DNA from 2 places in the Acetobacterium sp. UBA5834 genome. Region 2 is predicted to be linked to the other one. Evidence: riboswitches for the same ligand, from Rfam matches in the RefSeq annotation. Region 2 holds a riboswitch; the other holds the start of a gene.
What was found. Region 2 has a riboswitch for cobalamin ahead of B3F51_RS03865 (ECF transporter S component). Riboswitches for the same ligand answer to the same signal wherever they lie in the genome.
Positions count from the first base shown of each region.

Region 1 (8,780 bases), on a different contig from region 2:
CTATTTGAATTTAATTACTCGCCTTGAGCTTCCCGATTTTGCTAACCTAAGTAAGTGGTGTCATTCCTGTTGGTGCAATTTTTGTCCTTCAATATATGCTGCCATTATCGCTGCTGCATTCCCCACCAACGCTTCACAGGGCCGATTTTGATAGTATGCTGCGGTTCGCTGCTCCGGAACCGGACTATCCTTGCCTGCTCCCAGTCCCAGTAATTCCCGGCAGATGATCGACTGGTTTTTGTCCTCAAATTGTTTGGCTAGCTCCTGAATCCGCTGATAATGGGCGGTTTTTCCGGACTGATCCTGGGGATCGCTGTAGCCATAAAGCAGACCTGCCACCATAAACATCCCGGTCACTGCACCGCATACCTCTCTAAGTCTTCCCATTCCCGCACCGAAGGATGAGCTAAGCCTGGCGGCCGTTTTAAAGTCCAGGCCACACTCATCGCTAAACGCCAGCAAGACAGCTTGTGAACAATTATATCCCTGTCGGAATAAATCCTTTGCCAACTTGCGATGTCTTGTATTTAAATTTTGATGTGATTTTGCCCCTATCAACTCGGCTTGTTGATTCTCTTTTTCCATTTCAAATTTTTCCTTTCTCGCCTTAACACTGATCTTCGATCAACGCTGTATTCCGCTTTTTATAAGTATTATATGCCATAATAAACATATGTCAATAACTGTCGCCGTGATTTCTCATCATGATAAAATTATTCAACGCTATAGCAAGCCCGCCGCAAAAATGATATGATATGTAATTAATCAGGCTGTCGATTAAAATTATTTTTATTTTGATCAGTATGTTACAATAACCAGAATATTTAGAAATGCCAGGGAGAGTAGCTATGCAAACATGTTTTAGTTGTGGAATCAGTCTTGAAGACGATGATGTTTATGAAGTCAAAGGAAAAATTTTTTGTGATGATTGTGCCATGGGCCAACATAAGGTGACCCAGACCTGCGACCCCAGTGCCGTTCACAGTGCCAAACTCGATCGCAAAAATTCCGGCCAGACCGGCATTGACGGTTTAACCGATCCGCAAAAGAATCTCTATTTATTTATGAAAGATTGTGGTGGTGTAACCATGCCGCAATGCGTCGAAAAATTCGGCTTAACGCCGGATGAAATCAGCACCAATATGTCCGTCCTGCGACATCTCGAACTGGCCAAGGGGCAAAAGCGAGCGGATGGGGTCTATTTTGTTGTTTGGGAAGCCTGATTATTTTAGAGCCCCATCTTTTTGCGTTGCGGATTTCGAATAAGCGATCCGCTGACCGGATTACTCGAAATCCGGCTTTTAAGACAGTAATTAAAGCATCCTTATATGCAGAAAAAACCCTATATTTTAGGGTTTTTTCTGTGATAAGCTATTGTTTAATGGTGATGGTCATGATCGCCACCACAACCATCGGTACCTTCAATGTTTCTGATGAGCTTTAGGTCACGTTTCTTCATTAAATCAAGGGCTTCCATGCCCGTCTTGCCAGACCCCAGAAAACGGGTAATACAGGCATCAGCCAGGATCTCAAAGGCCTGCGGATCACTGATTGCTCCGGTGATGATCCCTTCGCAATTCAGGTCAATTACTTTTTGCGCCAAGCTTTCTGCCGAAAAATCATGGCAGTTTTCAATTGCACTCACACTTAAATTCGTGGTATCGACCACCAATAAATACTTCCCCGTCTCAAACTGCTGCGAAACCTTGCTTTCCAGCGTTTTACCGTCCATCGCCATTGCTAAATACATTTTTACGCCACCCTCCTTTTTCCAGCTCTCATTTTTTGTTGTTATCACTCATTTTTTCGCCATATGGCAGCTCGAAGGCTTCGTTTTGCGGAATTTGCAGATATTTGTACGCTAATTGAGCGGTTGTTCCTACCATTTTCATACAGTGAAGCCGACGGTCTTTTCCATTCCAATCTTCAAACGGCTCACAGATTCCACGACAGGTTGCCCCACCATTGGCTTTGCAGAACTCGCCAACCAGATTGTTATAACGTCGGTAATATTTTTGTCCGACTTCCGGGCCACGTATCTCAGCATCGATGCTCCAGGGATCCTTGCGCCCATAAACCGCACTGTTTGCCATCACGGCAGCTGACAAAGCGCCACAGGTTTCACCGACAAGGCCGATGCCACCACCAAAACCGGTACACATCGCAATCGTTTCCCGGGGAACATCCAGAACCCCCCCACGAAGTAAGGCATCGTAAACACTTTCTGCGCAATTTAAGCCACTCTTGAAATTCTCGATTGCATAATCATTGACCAATTGACTCTTATTTTCTTCCATCTTCATTTCCCCCGCTCTTTCCTTATTTTTTGCATTGCGTAACTGAATTGATCCTGCTATACAATATTATATGCTATAAATAGCATATGTCAATAATGGAATTGATTAAATCGAAGTCCATCCCGTATTGATCACTTAACAAAAAAAGATACAAGTCACCACGCTTGTATCCTGAAATGATGCTATTGATTAATTCTAACTCCAACGTCAATGGGTTTGGCACTGTAGAGACAGGTTGTCACAATACCATTGACCTGGGTGCTGGCATAAGCGGAAATATTCGTCTCATTGATGCCGCCCGCTGCCAGCAGCACAACGCCAGGAAATTCACTGCGCAACTGCTTAACCGCTGCGCTCAGATCTTCGACCGTCAGCTTATCAAACTGGATTCCATCTACCCCGGCCTGGCAAAGATCAATTGCCTGGGCCAAAGTGGTGGCTTCGACAATAATTTTCTTTTCGCAGCATTCAGCTTTCAGCTCCGGCATTTTTTTTAGCAAACCATCAAACCCACCAATAAAATTCAGATGCTGTTTGAATACCAGAATGGTTTCTGATAAACCCAAGCGGTGAGGCATGGCCCCACCGGACATGATCGACTTGATCGCCAATGCCTTGGTTCCGGGAAATCCCTTCCGGGTCGTCAAGATCGACGTGTTCGGGCTTACCTGCTTGGCCATGTCGACCATTTTTCGGGTTTTGGTGGCGATTCCCGAACAATTATCGAGAATGTTCTGGCCCACTTTCCAGGCCTTATGCAAATCTTCGGCCCGTCCCATGCCGGTAATCAACTCAGCGCCGGCACTGACTTTCTGCCCTGAGGCTACCATCAATCCTGTCTTGATGTGTAAGCGCTCAAAGATCGAACTGACTTCTTCGGTGCCACAGACAACCGCATCTTCCCGGGTAAAATATGAAATTTTCCCCGGCTGTTCCCTGACCCCCAAAACCCAGCTGGTCAAATCAATATAGGGAACGTCCTCATTAATTAACTGGTCAATCTCGTTGATCGATATAAATGACATCTTTTTTCCTCCGTTTCAGGTGATTATTTTGAATTCTTTGCCTTCGATTGTTTCGATGCTGTCTTTGATAGTATCGGTGATGATCCGCTGCTCGTCAAATAGAATTGTAACGGACTGATAATCATCGCTGACCTCAACCTGACTGATACCATCCTGTTGTAGTAATACTTCCGTAATTTTCTTGACACATTTGGGGCACATAATCCCCTCTACCTCAAATACCTGCTCTTTCACTCGTGAATACTCCCTTCATCATTCCGGCCCAGAAACTGATTGATTTCTTCATCCTGACACCGCTCAAATAAGTTGGCACTTTTTCTAACGGCTTTTAATTCACCATTTACCATAATGCCGATTCGGTTGGCCATGCGCTGGGCTTCATTGAAATCGTGGGTCACAAATAGAATCGTACACCCGAAAACTTCATGAATTTTATTAATCTGATCATACATGTTTTCTTTAGTTGCCGGATCCAGAGATGAAAAGGGTTCATCCATCAAAAGCAGCTGCGGGTTTAAAATCAGCGCCCGGGCCAGTGCTGTTCGCTGTCGTTCGCCACCACTTAAGGTTCCTGGATATTGTTTAAGAATATGGCCGATTGATAATATTTCTGCCATTTTATCGACCCTTTCTTTTTGAACCACTTTATCTATCTTGCGGATTTTTAATCCATAGGTAATATTATCAAAAACAGTCATATGGGGAAACAAACCAAAGTCCTGATAGACAAATCCGATATTTCGCTTTTCCAGCGGTACATCGATGACGGGGATCCCCTGAATCATTACTTTCCCGGAAAATTTTCGGTAAAATCCTGCGACCGATTCAAGCAAAACGGTCTTGCCCGATCCGGTTCTGCCTAAAACCGCAAAGATCTCTTTCTCACTGATGTTTAAGTTGATTTGATTCAACTTAAACTTTCCCAATTGTATCGAATAATTGTTAATTTCAACCATTGCATTTACCATCTATTCACATCCTTCATCCGGCTTTCTTGCTTATTTTTTCGACCGATCCAATTCGTCAGAAACAAAGACAGCAGCGAAATGATCAGAATCACCGTCGCCGAAGCCATTGAGGCTCCGGTATCACCAGTCGCCAGATTCAAATATATCGATGTCGTCAATGTTTCGGTTTTCATCCGCGTCGCACCGACTAGCATCAGGGTCGCGCCAAACTCGCCTAAGGCTCTCGACCATGTCAGAACAATCGTTGAAAGAATACCATTTCGGGCGAGCGGCAGGGTAATGGTGATAAAGCGCTCCCACTTTGTCGCTCCCAGACTACCGGAGATAAATTCCAGCCGCTCATCAACTTCTTCAAATGCCGTGCGAATAAAGCGAATGGCAAACGGTAAATTGACAACTGTCTGGGCGATAATAATCCCATTTTTATCAAATACGACTTTAAATCCCAGCTCTTTTAAGGCTTTCCCAAAATCCGAGGAGAAAACAATCAACAAACTAAGCCCCAAAACAAGATAGGGCATCGACAGCGGCAGTTCAATTATCATTTGACATGCCTTTTTAAATGGAAATACGGTCCGGGTTAATGCGTAAGCAGTCGGTATCGCCAGCAACATACAAATAAGCGTCGCAATACTGGCGGTATATAAGCTTAGCCTGATGGAGAACCGTACTTCCTCCGAATAAAACGCGGCCCCTAAATAGGGGATCCCTTTAAGTACAATTGCCAATAACAAAGCCGTCGTAAAGATAATGACAATAAAGGTAATAATAATGGTTAGTATTTCAAAAAAATCAAAGGTTGATATTTTCCCTCTCATACCAACAATCTAGTTGAGTACTTCATAACCGTTATTTTCCCAAATCGTCTTGACCGGATCCGAATCCAGATAGGTCATAAACGCCGCCAGCGCTTCTGTATTGGCACTTCTGCTTAATTTGGCTGCCGGGACTGTTTTTACATAGGCATTGAGGTCTGGGGTATTGACAATTTCAGCATTGGCTGGCACATTTTCTTTCCAGATAATAATTGCATTGCATTCGTCTACTGACAGGGCATTGGCTATTTCCGGGGCGGTTGCGGCCCGGGCGACGACATTCACATTGTTTAAAATGCCCAGGTCGGTTAAGGCCTTATTGGCGATCTTGCCGATTGGTGTCGCTTCACCATCCCCCAACACAACTTCGACCCCGGCCCCGGTTAAGTCGTTTAAGCCGGTGATACCAAGCGGATTGCCGCTTTTTACCGCCAGCACCGGAATGTGTTTAACCAGATCGATGCTTTCGCTCACCTTGTCCTGAACCGGTTTGAGCTCATCAGCCGAGCCAGCAATAAAGAGATCTCCTTCACCGGTTGTCTGAATCTGATTCTGGATTTGAGCGGCGTTGGCATAAACCACCTGGATATCACAACCGGTTTCTGCTTTAAACTGATCGGCAATCTCACCAAAGGGTTTGGTCATCCCGGCTCCGCAGTATACAAACAGTGTTTGACCATCAAGACTTTTTGTCATATCAACCTTTTCTTCGGCCTGACTTGAATTACTACCACAACCCGACACCAAACCGAGTAGTGTTCCCATTACCAATAAAATCGCTAACCATTTTCCTCTACGTTTCACTCAATTTCTCCTTTTGATTCGCTTAGTATTGTTTTGTTTTGTTATGAATGTTATTATATTGCATACCCTTCTTTTATGTCAAGAAATCATTTCGGTTAAATGCACTTCGCTGTTTAACACTGTTTTGTCTAGCTTAAAATGGGTAAAATTAAAAAGGTAGTATTTAATACCTTGTGGGAAAGGGGGTGTCAAAATGAAATTAAGTGCAAGAAACCAGTTGAAAGGAAAAATTGTTGCAATTGAAGATGGTGCGGTGAGCGGGATCGTGAAAATTGATATTGGAAATGGCAACATTATTTCAGCAACAATTTCCATGGCGGCAATCAAAGATCTTGGATTAGTCGTCGGCGGTGATGCAACTGCGGTCATCAAAGCAACATCGGTTATGGTTATGGTTGACTAGACGAATCTCAATTCAAAACACAGAAGCGGATAGCAATTCCGTTTCTGTGTTTTAGCGTAGCTGAGATCTCCGGCTTTGCAAATAGTATTTAAGTCAGTTATTGTCTCTAATCCAAGGACGTATTTTACCTTCATCTTGAAAAAAACAATAATAGACTTGATTAACACCCATTTTTAGTTTATTATTGGCATAGAAAAGCATTTACAAAAGGAACGCGGTGAAAATCTGCGACAGTTTCTTTGCTACTGTAAGGAGAATATGGACGTATTCAGTCATTGGGAAAACCGAGAAGGCTGGGTGCAGGGAGTCCCTCCAAGTCAGGATATTTTTGTAAACGCATCATCTGTTTGAAGCTTCAAAGAAGGCTGCAAAATGTGAGAAGAAAACGAAATGACGTTCTCCTTTAATTAAATGACGTCACTGAAATAGTCCCGCATTTGTAAACCTTTTTTTGAAAAGGTTTTTTTATTTTTTTGCAGAAATAAAAAAACTGAACACTCAAGAAAAGAGGAAAAAAATGAAAGACGTTGTTATCAAAAAGATTCCCATTGGAACAGATATTGAAAAATTGCTGGGAAAGAAGCCCCTTGAGGCGGATTCCTCTGCTTATGAAGAGTACAGCCATGCTGCGAATATTTTAAGCCAACGGTTTAAACCCCGGGCCATTCTCAAAGAATGTTCGGTCAAAACAACCACCGGCAACACGATTCTGATCGGCGGCCACGTATATAAAAGTAAAATCCTGAAACATCTCTTGTCGGACAACCAAAAGGTGTTTTTGTACCTGTTGACCATCGGCGACATGCCAACCAACCTCAATCAGACCGAAAAATATCTGTTAAATTCGCTTAAACTTCCCGTTATGACTTCAGCAATGCGATATCTGAAAAATACGATCCAGCTGGAGCAAAGCTTTGATAAAATCGGGATGGTCAATCCCGGACTACTCCCGGACTGGTCGATTAAGGCCAATCAAATCATCTTCAATACCTTTAGCAACTCGACCAAAAGCATCGGCATGGAAATAACCCCCTACAGCACCATGCGGCCGCTTTACAGTTCTTCAGGCATTCTTTTTGAGGATTTATTGGATTACTGCGATTGTCAAACCTGCCCCATCGATGCCTGTATCGGTCGGGAAGCACGTTTTGTCCAATCAGCCTAACGGAGAATTTTCATGGCAAATAATAAAAACCGCGTCGCCCTGATCGGACGGATTGGCAGTGGAAAAACCACCTTATTCCAACGGCTGACCAATGAATTGATCACTTATGGCAAAACTCAGCAGGTCAGTTATTCTGACCATTTTATTGATACCCCCGGTGAGTTTATTGAACTGCCCTGTTTTCGACCCCAGGCCATCAATGTGACCTGTGACGCTGGACTAATCGTCCTAATTAATTCCAGCACCGATCACCAAAACTCGGTGCCCCCAAATTTTGTCTGTACCTACAACATCCCGGTGATCGGGGTCATCACCAAAATCGACCACAGGCATAGCGATTTGAAACGCAGTCGGCGTTACCTGACTTATGCAGGTATCCATCCGGATAAGATTCATCCGGTCAGTGCCATTACCGGGGATGGGATCAGGGAGCTGAAAGCGGTTCTTCAGAAATATATCACTTTTGAAATCTAAGTGAGAAAGCACACAATCACTTGAATGATAAAGCCACCCACTGATATTACCCCAGGCAGACAAAATCCCTATTTGACCAGCCAAATAGTATTTTCTGCCTGAACACAAACGATTCAAAGACACTGATTTCTTGATATCGTTTAAAAAAGCGCGTTAATTTCATTGTGAAAATAACGCGCTTTTTTATAGACGCACGCAAATAAAACCTAATTTAATTTTTCGTTTCTTAAAAGGATCTGCCGCTAAACTGCAACCTATTTCGTTTTTTTCTTGCCGGTCTTGCCTTCTTCCTGCTTCTTGCGTTCAACAAAGCGACCCATCACAAAAGCAATAATACCGACACCGATACCGGTTTGGATGCAGAAAAACAAGCTTTCCACTTCGCCGGGGATTTCACCATTAATGGCTGTTTCAAAAATAGGGGTAAACCAGGGTTCATATTCGGTTCCGGTAATCTCTGAAACCACCCCGCTACCGGCATCATCCGATCCGCCAAATTCCGCATCCTGCAGGATAAACAGGGGCACCAGAGCAATCAATACCACCAATACTAAAAGACCAATTACCGTTTTTCTTGTTGCTGTCATTATTTTACACCTCCGGTAAGATATCCCAAATCATTAAGTTCTGGTTGCGCATAGGTTTCCAGGCCGATAATGATGACCACGGTCAGAATCCCTTCAATAATCGCCAACGGCAGCTGAGTTGGTGCAAATACTGCCAGAAATTTTACCATTGAGGCCGCAACTCCGCCGCTTTCAGAGGGATAGGCCAAGGCCAACTGGAAAGCGGTGATACAGTAAGTAAACAAATCCCCAATTGCCGCTGC
Region 1 covers NZ_DJGY01000048.1:542-9,321, reverse strand. The annotation lists gene B3F51_RS09700 (C-GCAxxG-C-C family protein) at 61-585, opposite strand; gene B3F51_RS09695 (hypothetical protein) at 849-1,223, shown strand; gene B3F51_RS09690 (NifB/NifX family molybdenum-iron cluster-binding protein) at 1,379-1,750, opposite strand; gene B3F51_RS09685 (C-GCAxxG-C-C family protein) at 1,779-2,297, opposite strand; gene modD (ModD protein) at 2,480-3,322, opposite strand; gene B3F51_RS09675 (heavy-metal-associated domain-containing protein) at 3,338-3,556, opposite strand; gene B3F51_RS09670 (ATP-binding cassette domain-containing protein) at 3,553-4,290, opposite strand; gene B3F51_RS09665 (ABC transporter permease) at 4,284-5,108, opposite strand; gene B3F51_RS09660 (substrate-binding domain-containing protein) at 5,118-5,909, opposite strand; gene B3F51_RS09655 (TOBE domain-containing protein) at 6,103-6,312, shown strand; cobalamin riboswitch at 6,481-6,655, shown strand; gene B3F51_RS09650 (hypothetical protein) at 6,830-7,477, shown strand; gene B3F51_RS09645 (EutP/PduV family microcompartment system protein) at 7,490-7,951, shown strand; gene B3F51_RS09640 (energy-coupling factor ABC transporter substrate-binding protein) at 8,206-8,538, opposite strand; gene B3F51_RS09635 (energy-coupling factor ABC transporter permease) at 8,538-8,780, opposite strand, start outside.
Region 1: another riboswitch for cobalamin. It lies ahead of B3F51_RS09650 (hypothetical protein); the one in region 2 lies ahead of B3F51_RS03865 (ECF transporter S component).

Region 2 (8,780 bases):
GAAAAAGAAGGCTTCGGCGGGGCCGATGATCGGATCTTTAAGAACCGGAATTATATTTTGACCCCCTTACCCTCCAATCAGCCGGAGAATATTGGGTTGATCCGGGACATTGTTACGGATCTGGGTTTTAATCATATTGTTGAAACCACCACCGAAATTCACGACCAGAAAATAGCCTTCACCTCCCAGCTTTGCCATGTGATTGCGGCGGCCCTGGTTGATTGTGAGGATGATCTGTCGATTACTGATTTTGAAGGCGGCAGCTTTGGTGATCTGACCCGGATTGCCATGATCAATGCCCCGATGTGGACGGAATTGTTTATGTGCAACCGTAAAAATTTGCTTGATCAGATTGAGAAATTTGAGTCCAGCCTGGCTGCCATGAAAGACATGATCCGTTTGGATGAAAAGGAAGAATTGATTGACCGGCTTCAATCGGTTCGGGAAAAACGCATTGCCATGGGGGAGATTCGGGCGGCGAAAAGCTTAAAAAATCTGTGAGTTTGCTTAAGAGATACGCTGTGAAAACTATTACATCAGCCTGAAAATGATTACGCTATTGACTTAATTAAATATGGGAGTATACTCTAGGTAAAGAAACATTTGAAATCATAATTTTTAGTGGGAACAAAACGAAGAGGGTAAAAGTTAAATAAATATTGGAGCAAAAAGATCATGAAATTATGTCATCTGCCATCCCTTGGTATGAGAAACATAAAAACGGTGCTGGCAGTATTCATCTGTGTGGTGGTATTTGCAATAATGGGACCGGAGTTTAATCCACTGTTTGCTGCAATTGCAGCGGTGCTTACCATGGGGCCGAGCATTGAAAATTCCATCGAAACGGGTTGGAATCGGATATTGGGAACCATCTTTGGTGGAGCAGCGGGACTGCTGGGCATTTTTGCCGCTAACTTAATTCCTTATGAATTTGCCTATGTGGCTATTATTCCGCTGGGTATTATGTTACTGATCTATCTATGTAATAATTTTCATAAAGCAGGTGCCATTGTTATTACCTGTGTGATGTTTCTCAGTGTCATGACCACCTATCCCCAGGACGCTGGCAGCTATATGCTGGCAATGTTAAGGCTGCTGGAAACAGCATTTGGGATCATTGTGGCGTTTTTAATCAATCGGTTTATCAAGGTTCCGGAATGCGACGAAAAGTCAGCTGATGAGGGATCAGAAACAGAAAAAGAGCTGGTCACCAAGGCAGAAAAACCGGGTAATGACCATCAGAAGTTTAAAGTATCAAGTTTTTTGTATATGCTATTCAAACCATAGGTTTTACGTTTATTCTGGATTTTTGTGACGTCTGGACAAACTAAAATATAATTACCCCTCCCCTTAAAAAAGAGACCACCCGAATACCAGGTGGTCTTTTTTTAGTAAAAAAAATTATTTAAGATGACCGATTACCGTCAGTTTTGCGTTGAAGACCGCCGCCAGTTCGGGTAAGGCAAAAGGTTTGATACTGGCAATTACGGTGGTGGCCGGACCGGCAGAATCCACTACATTCAGATTATTGGGCATCGCTTCAAATTGGCACTGATGAATGGTGGCTAGATTGGTGGCTTCGTATAAAATTCCCTTGGAGCCACAGGGTACAATCTCATTAACAGCGGGATTTTCGGTTAAGGTCTTAAGATCCTGATAATCGGCGATTTCCGGATCACCTTCGAGAACAAGAGCGGCCGCGAATTTGGGTTTGCCAATGCAGATCACTAAATCCCCGGGTGCAGAGGGGGTGATTCGTAATCGCTTGGCGATGCCCACAACAAAAATGCCAAAGCCGGTCATGCAGGTTTTGAAATTTTCTTCAGTTGAACCGTTAATGGGTAGTTCCCCGATGCCAGCCCGCGCCAGTTCTTCCTTAATTCCCTGGATCAGGGCAGCGCCAGTGGGCTCCATTTCACCGACGATGGTGTTGGAAAGACTGATAATCTCGGTGCCGCAGGATAGCAGCTCAAAAAGACAGACCCGGGCGGCAAAAATCGAAATATATTTTGTAGGAACACACAATTCGTCCCCGGGTTTCTCTCCGACACCACCGCTGCTGTCACAGGCCGTGATCAGGAGGGTATCGGGAAGCTCAATGACCGACAGGTCACGATATTGATAAGTTTTCATCAGATCCTCCTTTGGGGGATTGGTTTGCTAATAGTGAAAGTGTCCTGGGCTTGGTGAGTCATTTGGTAATAGCGGCAGTAGGGTAAACGCTAGCCGGTTAAACCTGGGTTGAGGTTACCGAAGCGACCTGATTTTTAACTGACAGTGGTAAGGCTTTAAAGATCAGAGCGGCAATCAGAGCGTTGATGCCGCCGACTAGCGCCAGAGGAAACATCATTGCGATGACTCCAGGCCAGGTTAACATTGGAATCAGCAGCGGCGAACACAGTAACAAAAGGATCGGGCCGTTACAGACGGCGGCAACGATAACGCTGACAATCAGAGCGACAATTTCGCTACTGGCCTTTTTAACAAAAACATAAGTATACCAGGTGGCTACCATGATTAACCCCATTCCCAGGCCAATGGCCAGGTGAACCGGTAGGGTCATCGGGAACCCCGAGGTAAGGGCGGTTAAAAGATGACCAATAATCGCAATAATTGCGCCCGCCACAGGGCCCATCAGCAGGGTGCCTAAAAAAGCCGGTAGTGAATCAAAGGCAATGGTGCCAAAAACTTTTAACTGGGCGCCTACAAAAGAAAGGGCAATTAAAAGTGCCATAAAAACTAATTGTCGGGTGTTGATTTTCATAACGAACTCCTTGATTTTTATTATAAAGCATTTGATGGCCAAAGAAAAGACGAACCGATTCCGGTGTCAAACAAAAAAGCCCACATCCAATACAGATGTGAACTTTACCGTCGTCCAAATGGAATCATTTCTGGCAGGTCTCCTGAGTCCGTTTCATTGCAGTATTGTCCCTTCCCGTGAGGTGGTGATGACAAGTGCTCAACGATACAGTGGTGGGTCCCTACAGGATTTTAACCTGTTTCCCTATTCTCCTTTTACAAGGCACCAAAAAAGCTTTATTTACTTGGAAGAATAATAGCACATCGGGAATCGCTTTGTCAAATTGAAATTGTCCGGGGCTAGTAATCATTGTAAGTAAAAAATGCAAAGCGGGAATGGAGAATCACGGGATTGGGGGTAAATTCTGGTGTAAATCAAACCCGAAAAAACCGGACCAACCGAAAATTATCGCCAAATATTCCAGCTATAATTCATTGTCTAAAACCCTTGGAGTATGATACAATACAGCTCAAAATGATTAATACTATGAGGTATAAAAATTGATTCTAATGATCGACAACTATGATTCTTTCACCTATAATTTAGTCCAGTATCTGGAGGGACTCAATGAAACGGTGATCGTAAAAAGAAATGATAAAATCACTCTCGACGAGATTGCTGCGATGGCACCGTCGATGATTGTTTTATCACCGGGGCCATGTACCCCCAACGAATCCGGCATCTGTCTGGATGTGGTTCACCGTTTTAAGGGACAAATCCCGATTCTGGGCATTTGTCTGGGACATCAGATCATTGGTCAGGCCTTTGGCTGTACGATTACCAAAGCGCTGGAGCCAGTGCATGGCAAGGTTCATGCCATTGCCCATGACAATGTCGGAGTCTTTGACGGTCTTAATAATCCCCTGAAGGTGACGCGCTACCATTCTCTGGTGGTGGAAAACCGGGATATTCCCGATTTTTTTGAGATTACCGCCAGAACCGATCAAAATGAGATTATGGGGATGCGCCATAAGGATTATCATATCGAAGGGGTGCAGTTTCATCCTGAAGCGATTCTCACCGAAATGGGCATGGAATTACTGGATAACTTTTTTCAAGCGACAAAAGAAAATGGTGTGCGATGCTAATACAAGAAATAAAAACCGACCTAACAAGTTTTGAAAGCTATCTTTTATTTAAGGATGAGCCCTACAGTTTCTTCCTCGACAGCGGGAGAGACCCGGACAGCTTGGGACGTTATTCATTTATCGGCGGGGATCCGCTGCTGGTCTTTACCAGCAAGGATAAAGACATCACCATTAAAACCAAGACGGAGACGAAAACGGTTACTGGCGATCCTTTTGATGAACTGCAAAAACTATTAAAACAGTATAAAATGGATTATTCATCGCCGTTTCCGTTTATTGGCGGGGCGGTCGGTTATTTTGGCTATGATCTTTGTCATCATCTGGAAGCCTTCCCCCGGACGGCAGTGGATGATGTTAATGTCCCGGATTGTTTTATGGGCTTTTACGATGGCATTGTGATTATCGATCATAAAGAAGAAAAAACCTATGCGGCGGCTCTGGGGATTGAAGAAAACGAAGCCGATATTGTCAGCCGCTTAGCCGCTCGATTTGCCGGTGATCCCAAGGTCGCCATTCGTTCGGACTTTAAAATCAATGAAAATCTGGAATTCCGGGGTAATTTTACCAAACCGGAATATCTAAAAGCCCTGGATGCGGTGCATGAATATATTTTAGCTGGAGATATTTACCAGACCAATCTGACTCAGCGCTTTAATGCTGATTTACAGTTAAGCCCATTGGAATTATACAGTGAACTTAGAAAAATCAACCCGGCTCCCTTTGCCAGCTATATTGATTTTGGGGTCGGTCAGATTGTCTCCAGTTCGCCGGAGCGTTTTATTCTGGTTCAGGGAAAAAACATTGAAACCCGGCCAATTAAAGGAACCATGCCCCGGGGCAAAACTCCGGCTGAAGATGCCGCTAATCGTGAGACTCTGATCAACAGCGAAAAGGATAAGGCCGAGCTATTGATGATTGTCGATCTGGAACGGAATGATCTCGGAAAAATCGCCAAAACCGGCACCGTCAAGGTTCCGGAATTGTTTAAACTGGAAGAATATCAGACCGTTTTTCACCTGGTCTCCACAGTGACGGCCGAGTTGAAGGACGAATTGGATGCCATTGACTGTGTTAAGGCGACCTTCCCTGGTGGTTCAATTACCGGGGCACCAAAGATTCGGGCGATGGAGATTATTGATGAACTGGAGCCGACCCAGCGAAACATTTATACCGGTTCGATTGGCTATATTGGTTTTAACGGTGATCTGGATCTGAATATTGTCATCCGGACGATTGTCTGCAAGGATGGCAAAGGCTATTTTCAGGTCGGCGGCGGAATCGTCTGGGATTCCGACAACGAGTCTGAGTATCAGGAAACCTTCGATAAGGGTCGCGCCCTGATGGATGCATTGAAACGGTATTAAATACAACTGTGTTACTTAAGTGCCGTGAGCTTTACGACCAGTTTCGCACGAAACAATTGTTACACTGTACGGCGGACAGTTCGCTGAACTGTTCGCCTACACGTTACACAATTGTTTGTGGAAACTGATCGTAAAGCAATAGTTGTTTGTAATTTAAAGCTATGCAGTTTCCGAATAGAGGGAGAAAAATGGACTACGTCAGTTATAACGGGGAAATTTCAAAAAAACCGCAGATCCCGCTGGATCAGGGCTTTCTTTATGGCTATGGGGTGTTTGAAACCATCAACGTGGCCCAGGGCAAGCTGGTTTTCTTTGAGGATCACATGGAACGGTTCAAACAGAGTGCCCTGGTGATGGGCCTGAAGTTGACCATTCATCCTGATCAGATCCGAAGCGAGTGTCAGCAGATTATTGACAAAAATGCGATGATTCGGGGTGGCCTAAGGGTTACCCTCAGTAAGGGACTAACCGCTGATAACCTGCTGATCACGGCCCGGGAAAACCATTATGACCGTCGGATGTTTGAGCAGGGTGTAAAAATTTGCACCGCTGATACCATCCGCAATGAAAAATCCCGGTTAGTGAGTATTAAGTCCAACAATTATCTGGAGAACCTGCTGATATTAAATGAAGCCAAAGCCCTAGGCTTTAGCGAAGCGGTTTTTTATAACACCCAGGGCCATCTGGCTGAGGGGTGTATGACCAATATCTTTTTAATCAAAAACGGCCAAGTCGGCACCCCGGCAAGGGATTGCGGGCTGCTGGCCGGGATTGTCCGCAACCGGGTAATTGACTTGCTAAAAACCAATCAGATCCCAATCGCAGAGGGGTACTACAGCAGTGATTGCTTGCTGGCAGCGGATGAAGTTTTTATCACCAATTCGCTGATGGAAATCATGCCGGTGAAGCAGCTCGATAAACGATGTTACGGGGTTGGCCCAGAAACCCTGACGGCCCGGATCGATGGGTTATTTCAACAAGCCTGGGGGCAGCGTTAAGAAGTTGTAGAGTTTGAATGATTAATTAACGAAATTAAGCACCAGCCTTGCCATGGAGAGAAAAATTCATGGCAGGGCTTTTTGTTGATGAAAAAAGCCTAATAATTTGTGCCAGCTTTTGTCGATTGGACGAAAACTGTGTTAAAATACCTTTAATAAGCGAAGTAAATAGCAAAACCAAGGCAATGGTTGTTTTGGCATTGGAAAATGGCAAGTTATCAATTAATTTTAAAAAGCATGAGGTGATAAAATGAGTACACAATTGGATCGTGAAAAAGCACTGGCATTATTAAAAGAATATAATGAAAGTGAATCTCTGGTTAATCATGGCCTGGCGGTTTCGGGGGTGATGGAACATTTTGCCCGACTGGAAGGGGAAGATCCGGAGTACTGGGGCATTGTCGGACTGCTGCATGATCTGGATTATGAAAAGTACCCCGATCAGCACTGTGTTAAAGTGGTCGAAATTCTGGAAGCGAACGATTACGAGCGCGCTTTTATCAATAGTGTGGTCAGCCATGGCTTTGGTCTTTGCGCTGACGTTGAGCCCACCCACCAGATGGAAAAAATTCTCTATGCCACCGATGAGCTGGCCGGACTGATTACTGCCTGTGCCTATATGCGGCCATCCAAAAGCGTTAATGATCTGGAACTGAAATCGGTGAAAAAGAAATTTAAAACTGCCAGTTTTGCCGCCGGGGTTAATCGGGAGGTGGTTACCAAAGGCGCCGAAATGGCCGGTTATTCGCTGGACGAGCTGATGCAGGAAACGATTCTGGGTATGCGGGCCGTGGCCGATGAGATCGGCCTGGGAAGTAATGAAGCTTAATCTCCCGGTTGCGGTAGAAAAGGCCTTTAAACAACTGGAAAGCTGTGGATTCTGTGGATATCTGGTGGGCGGCTGTGTCCGGGATTTTCTGCTGGGCACCCCGCCGACGGACTTTGATATGACCACCGACGCCACCCCAGATGAAATTATCGCCTGTTTTTCTGACCATCGGGTCGTTGAAACAGGCATCCGCCACGGTACCGTAACCGTCATGATTGAAGGAATGGCGATTGAAATAACCACCCATCGGATTGAAGGTGATTATTCGGACAATCGCCGTCCGGATACGGTAGCATTTACCCGAAATCTGGCCGATGACCTGGCCCGGCGGGATTTTACCATCAATGCGATGGCCTATCATCCTAAAAAAGGTCTAATTGATCTGTTTGCGGGCAGTCAGGATATTAAGAATAAAATGATCCGCTGTGTTGGCGATCCGCACCAGAGACTGGCCGAGGACGCCCTGCGGATTCTGCGGGGCCTGCGTTTTGCCGCAGTTCTGGGCTTTACCCTGGAAATGGAAACCGGCATGGCAATCCGGCAGAATTGTGGACAACTTTGTCATATTTCGGCCGAGCGGATTGCCGCTGAACTGGATAAACTGATCTGTGGAAAAAATGTCAAAGCAATCATCCTGGCAGAAACCGCCGTGCTGGGGGTGGTGATCCCGGAGCTGTTGCCAGCTAAAAACTTTGATCAGATGAATCCCCACCACTGCTATGATGTCCTGACCCATACGGCGGTGGCCATGGAAACCTTGGCGCCGGTGCCCCGGTTGCGCTGGGCGATGTTGTTTCACGATCTGGGAAAACCTGCAACCTTTACCCGGGATGAAGCTGGTGTTGGTCATTTTAAAGGTCATAGCAAGGTATCGGAAGCGATGGCCCGGGCGCGATTAACTGCTCTGCGGATCCGTAAAAGTATTATTGATTCGGTCTGTCTGCTGATAAAATACCACGATACCCTGATTGAGTCTGATAAAAAGAGTGTCAAGCGCTGGCTGAACCGTTTGTCGGAGCCCCTGTTTCGGGATCTGATTGCAATTAAGCGGGCTGATAACCTGGCCCAGGCGCCAGAGTATCGTGACCGGTTGGCATCGCTGCAAAGACTGGAAGTGCTGCTGGATCAGGTGATTGCCGAAGCGGCCTGCTTTTCACTAAAAGATCTGGCTGTCAACGGTCATGATCTGATTGACCTAGGGATCACCAACGGGGCCGAAATCGGTTGGATTCTTAATCAACTGCTGGCCGGTGTCATGGATGAAGTTTATCAAAATGAAAAAGAAGTTTTAATTGAAAAAGCAAAGGAGATACACAAATGCTAATTGACAGCCATGCCCATATTGACGATCAGAAATTTAACGAGGACCGGGAAGCGGTGCTGGAAAACGCCCGGGCTGCCGGAGTGGAGTTGATCATTAATCCCGGTGCGGATGAAGCCTCCAGCTTCCGGGCCGTGGCCATGAGTGAAAAATACCCGATGGTTTATGCCACTGTGGGGATTCATCCACATGATGCCAAGGATTACGACGCTCACAAACACGATGCTCTGTTAAGGGAATGGGCAAAAAAAGAAAAGGTGGTGGCGATTGGCGAAATTGGTCTGGACTACCACTATGACTATTCCCCCCGGGATGTCCAGCAGGAGGTCTTTATCCGCCAGCTGATCATCGCCAAAGCGGTGGCGCTGCCGATTGTG
Region 2 covers NZ_DJGY01000017.1:72,317-81,096, forward strand. The annotation lists gene B3F51_RS03850 (prephenate dehydrogenase) at 1-501, shown strand, start outside; gene B3F51_RS03855 (FUSC family protein) at 676-1,287, shown strand; gene B3F51_RS03860 (alpha-ribazole-5-phosphate synthase) at 1,402-2,133, opposite strand; gene B3F51_RS03865 (ECF transporter S component) at 2,231-2,764, opposite strand; cobalamin riboswitch at 2,880-3,048, opposite strand; gene B3F51_RS03870 (anthranilate synthase component II) at 3,304-3,891, shown strand; gene pabB (aminodeoxychorismate synthase component I) at 3,885-5,255, shown strand; gene B3F51_RS03880 (aminotransferase class IV) at 5,444-6,253, shown strand; gene B3F51_RS03885 (hypothetical protein) at 6,322-6,507, shown strand; gene B3F51_RS03890 (HDIG domain-containing metalloprotein) at 6,504-7,082, shown strand; gene B3F51_RS03895 (CCA tRNA nucleotidyltransferase) at 7,072-8,406, shown strand; gene B3F51_RS03900 (TatD family hydrolase) at 8,400-8,780, shown strand, end outside.